DNA from 2 places in the Streptomyces tirandamycinicus genome. Region 2 is predicted to be linked to the other one. Evidence: predicted binding sites of a transcription regulator. Region 2 holds the regulator's gene; the other holds the start of a gene.

Region 1 (2,395 bases), 1.3 Mb from region 2:
CCCATGGGTCGTCCTGATGCCCCTCCGGGCACTGGGAAACCGCTGGGTGAGGTCTGACCCGGGTCCGCGAAGTGCGGTCCTGTGCAAGGGCCAGTAATAGGGGAGTTAGGCATGGCTCAGGGCACCGTCAAGTGGTTCAACGCGGAGAAGGGGTATGGCTTCATCGCGGTCGACGGTGGTGCGGATGTTTTCGTCCACTACAGCGCGATCCAGATGGACGGGTACCGCACCCTGGAGGAGGGGCAGCGAGTCGAGTTCGAGATCTCGCAGGGCCAGAAGGGGCCGCAGGCGGACATGGTCCGCGTAGCCGGCTGAGCGCCGACTGACTGCAGCAACGTGACGGAGGGTCCGTGCCAGGGGCGCGGACCCTCCGCCGTGCGATGGGGCCGCGCGCCGCCGCGCGGGGCGGAGCCGGGCGGGGCGGAGCCGGGCGGGGACGCGGGCGTACCGGCGTGCCCGTACCGGTGTGCGCGTACCGGCGCGTGCGGGTGGGCGCGGGGGGCGTCGCCCCGGCGAAGAGCACCCGGCGGCGCGCCGGGGGCGGCCGCGGTGCCCGGGCCGGAAGTGGACATAGCGGCGAGCCGGCGGCCTTCCCTGTCCGTGGGGGTGGACCCGCCGCCCGGGGTCGGAAGTGGGCATAGCGGCCCGGCGGCTTCCCGTGTCCGTGGGGGCGGATGCGGCGCCCCGTGCTCGGGGTGGACGCGCCGCGCGCCCCCCGCGGCTCACCTGGTGCGGTCCCCGGGCGGGAGCCCGAGTCGCGGTCGCGTCTTGCACTCGCCGGGTCCGAGTGCTAATCATTGGCGTTAGCACTCTACGAGTGAGAGTGACAACGAAGGACCGGGTCGGTGAGGTCCGCAGGCCGGGTGGGGCAAGGAACCACAAGGCACGCAGGCCGTCCGTCGCGGGCACCAGCGCGGTCCGGAGCATCCACCCCAGTCCGGGAGGACCACTTCACATGGCCAAGATCATCGCGTTCGACGAGGAGGCACGGCGCGGTCTCGAGCGCGGGATGAACCAGCTCGCCGACGCCGTCAAGGTCACCCTTGGCCCCAAGGGCCGGAACGTCGTCCTCGAGAAGAAGTGGGGCGCCCCCACGATCACCAACGATGGTGTCTCCATCGCCAAGGAGATCGAGCTCGAGGACCCGTACGAGAAGATCGGCGCCGAGCTGGTCAAGGAAGTCGCCAAGAAGACGGACGACGTCGCCGGTGACGGTACGACCACCGCGACCGTCCTCGCCCAGGCGCTGGTCCGCGAGGGCCTGCGCAACGTGGCCGCCGGCGCCAACCCGATGGCCCTGAAGCGCGGTATCGAGAAGGCCGTCGAGGCCGTCTCCGGTGCGCTGCTCGACCAGGCCAAGGAGGTCGAGACCAAGGAGCAGATCGCCTCCACCGCCTCCATCTCCGCCGCCGACACCCAGATCGGCGAGCTCATCGCCGAGGCGATGGACAAGGTCGGCAAGGAAGGCGTCATCACCGTCGAGGAGTCCCAGACCTTCGGTCTGGAGCTGGAGCTCACCGAGGGCATGCGCTTCGACAAGGGCTACATCTCGGCGTACTTCGCGACCGACATGGAGCGCATGGAGGCCGCCCTCGAGGACCCGTACATCCTCATCTTCAACGGCAAGGTCTCCTCGGTGAAGGACCTGCTCCCGCTGCTGGAGAAGGTCATGCAGTCGGGCAAGCCGCTGCTGATCATCGCCGAGGACGTCGAGGGCGAGGCCCTGTCGACCCTGGTCGTCAACAAGATCCGCGGCACCTTCAAGTCCGTCGCCGTCAAGGCCCCGGGCTTCGGCGACCGCCGCAAGGCCATGCTCGGCGACATCGCCATCCTCACCGGTGGCACGGTCGTCTCCGAGGAGGTCGGCCTCAAGCTCGAGAACGCGGGCCTGGACCTGCTGGGCCGCGCCCGCAAGGTCGTCATCACCAAGGACGAGACCACGATCGTCGACGGTGCCGGTGAGAGCGACCAGGTCCAGGGCCGGGTCAACCAGATCCGCGCCGAGATCGAGAACTCCGACTCGGACTACGACCGCGAGAAGCTCCAGGAGCGCCTCGCGAAGCTGGCCGGCGGCGTGGCCGTCATCAAGGCCGGTGCCGCGACCGAGGTTGAGCTCAAGGAGCGCAAGCACCGCATCGAGGACGCCGTCCGCAACGCGAAGGCCGCCGTCGAGGAGGGCATCGTCGCCGGTGGTGGCGTGGCCCTGCTCCAGGCCTCCCAGGTCTTCGAGAAGCTCGAGCTCGACGGTGACGAGGCCACCGGTGCCGCCGCTGTGAAGCTGGCCCTGGAAGCCCCGCTGAAGCAGATCGCCGTCAACGCCGGCCTCGAGGGCGGCGTCGTGGTGGAGAAGGTGCGCAACCTGACCCCGGGCCACGGTCTGAACGCCGCGACCGGC
Region 2 (2,395 bases):
CCCCGGCACGTACACCGCGTCCTCCCCGCCCAGGGCGAGCAGCCGGTCCAGCGCCGCCGGCCAGCGGGACGGGATGGCGTCCGGGCCGGCCTGCGGGTCGCCCGACTCCTCCACCAGGTCCCCGCAGAAGACGACCTCGCGGTCGCCGGGCACCAGCAGCACCAGGTCGTGGCGGCTGTGGCCCGGGCCGACGTTGGCCAGCATCACCCGGCGGCCGCCGAGGTCGAGGGTCCACTCGCCGGAGACGGTGTGCCGCGGGACGACCAGGGCGTCGGCGGCCATCGCCGCGTCCTGCGGCGGCACCCCGTGGCGGATCGCGTCGTCGCGCAGCGCGGCCCGGTCCCGCAGCAGGACGCCGTCGACGCCGACGGCGCCGTACACCTCGGTCTCCGGGAACGCCGCCGTGCCGAGCACATGGTCGAAGTGGGGGTGACTGAGCGCGATGTGCGTCACACTCCGGCCGCCGAGAAGCGCCTCGGCCTGCTCCCGCAGCTCCGCCCCCTCGCGGAGCGTCGAGCCCGTGTCGAACAGGAGCACCGCCGTGTCACCGGCGACCAGCCCCGCCGTGGCGTCCCAGACGGGCAGCCTGCGCCGCCCCACGCCGCCGGCGAGCCGTTCCCAGCCGAAGTCTTCCCAACGGACGTCCATACGGCGACGCTATCCCGGAGCGACCAGCGGCGTCATGGCTCGTCGCGACGGGACGGGGTGTCCGGCCGCCCTTGCTAGGGACGTACCTCCCGGCCGTACACTGGGCCGGGGAAAGCTGGCACTCAGTGAGGCCGAGTGCCAGACCAGGGCCGAAGGGCCGCCTAGGGACCGCCGAGGACCACAGCTGGAGGTGTGCGCCATGCTCAGCGAACGCAGACTCGAGGTGCTGCGCGCCATCGTCCAGGACTATGTGGGCACCGAGGAGCCCGTCGGTTCCAAGGCCCTCACCGAGCGGCACAGCCTCGGCGTGTCGCCGGCGACCGTGCGCAACGACATGGCGGTGCTGGAGGACGAGGGCTACATCGCCCAGCCCCACACCAGCGCCGGCCGCATCCCCACGGACAAGGGCTACCGCCTGTTCGTGGACCGGCTCGCGGGGGTCAAGCCGCTGTCGTCGCCCGAGCGCCGGGCGATCCAGAACTTCCTCGAAAGCGCCGTCGACCTCGACGACGTCGTCGCCCGCACGGTGCGGCTGCTCGCGCAGCTGACCCGGCAGGTCGCCGTCGTCCAGTACCCCTCGCTCACCCGCTCCACCGTGCGGCACGTGGAGCTGCTGGCGCTCGCACCGGCCCGGCTGATGCTGGTGCTGATCACGGACACCGGACGGGTCGAGCAGCGGCACGTCGACTGCCCCGCGCCGTTCTCCGACACCTCGCTCGCCGACCTGCGGGCCCGGCTCAACAGCCGCGTGGTCGGACGGCGGTTCACCGACGTGCCGCAACTGGTCCAGGACCTCCCGGAGTCCTTCGACCTGGAGGACCGCGGCACCGTCTCGACGGTGCTCTCGACCCTCCTGGAGACGCTGGTCGAGGACACCGAGGAACGGTTGATGATCGGCGGCACCGCCAATCTGACGCGCTTCGCCCACGACTTCCCCCTCACCATCCGGCCCGTGCTGGAGGCGCTGGAGGAGCAGGTCGTGCTGCTGAAGCTGCTCGGAGAGGCCAAGGACCCGGGCATGACCGTACGGATCGGGCACGAGAACCTCCACGAGGGGCTCACTTCCACGTCCGTCGTCGCGGTCGGCTACGGTTCGGGCGACGAGGCAGTCGCCAAACTCGGCGTGGTCGGACCGACCCGCATGGACTACCCCGGAACGATGGGAGCGGTACGCGCAGTGGCACGTTACGTCGGACAGATCCTGGCGGAGTCGTAAGTGGCCACGGACTACTACGCCGTACTGGGCGTACGCCGCGACGCATCGCAGGACGAGATCAAGAAGGCCTTCCGGCGGCTCGCGCGGGAGCTCCATCCGGACGTGAATCCGGATCCGAAGACGCAGGAGCGCTTCAAGGAGATCAACGCCGCGTACGAGGTGCTGTCGGACCCGCAGAAGAAGCAGGTCTACGACCTCGGCGGCGACCCGCTGTCCGCGGCCGGCGGCGGCGGCGCGGGCGGCTTCGGCGCCGGTGGCTTCGGCAATTTCTCCGACATCATGGACGCGTTCTTCGGGACCGCGTCCCAGCGCGGGCCGCGGTCGCGGACGCGGCGCGGCCAGGACGCCATGATCCGGCTGGAGGTCGAACTCAACGAGGCCGCGTTCGGCACCACGAAGGACATCCAGGTCGACACCGCCGTCGTGTGCACGACCTGCTCGGGCGAGGGCGCCGCGCCCGGCACCTCGGCCCAGACCTGTGACATGTGCCGCGGCCGCGGCGAGGTGTCGCAGGTCACCCGGTCCTTCCTG

What was found. Region 2 encodes HrcA, which represses chaperone genes, less so after heat shock. Its sites were predicted from a motif close to TTNGCACTCNGNNNNNCNGAGTGCNAA; they were not measured.
Region 1: groL (chaperonin GroEL) is a predicted target of HrcA. The motif match lies at 804-830, and genes of this name have one in related genera.

Annotation. Positions count from the first base shown of each region.
Region 1 covers NZ_CP029188.1:3,124,686-3,127,080, reverse strand. The annotation lists gene DDW44_RS13770 (cold-shock protein) at 112-315, shown strand; gene groL (chaperonin GroEL) at 956-2,395, shown strand, end outside.
Region 2 covers NZ_CP029188.1:1,801,769-1,804,163, reverse strand. The annotation lists gene DDW44_RS08070 (MBL fold metallo-hydrolase) at 1-648, opposite strand, end outside; gene hrcA (heat-inducible transcriptional repressor HrcA) at 848-1,864, shown strand; gene dnaJ (molecular chaperone DnaJ) at 1,865-2,395, shown strand, end outside.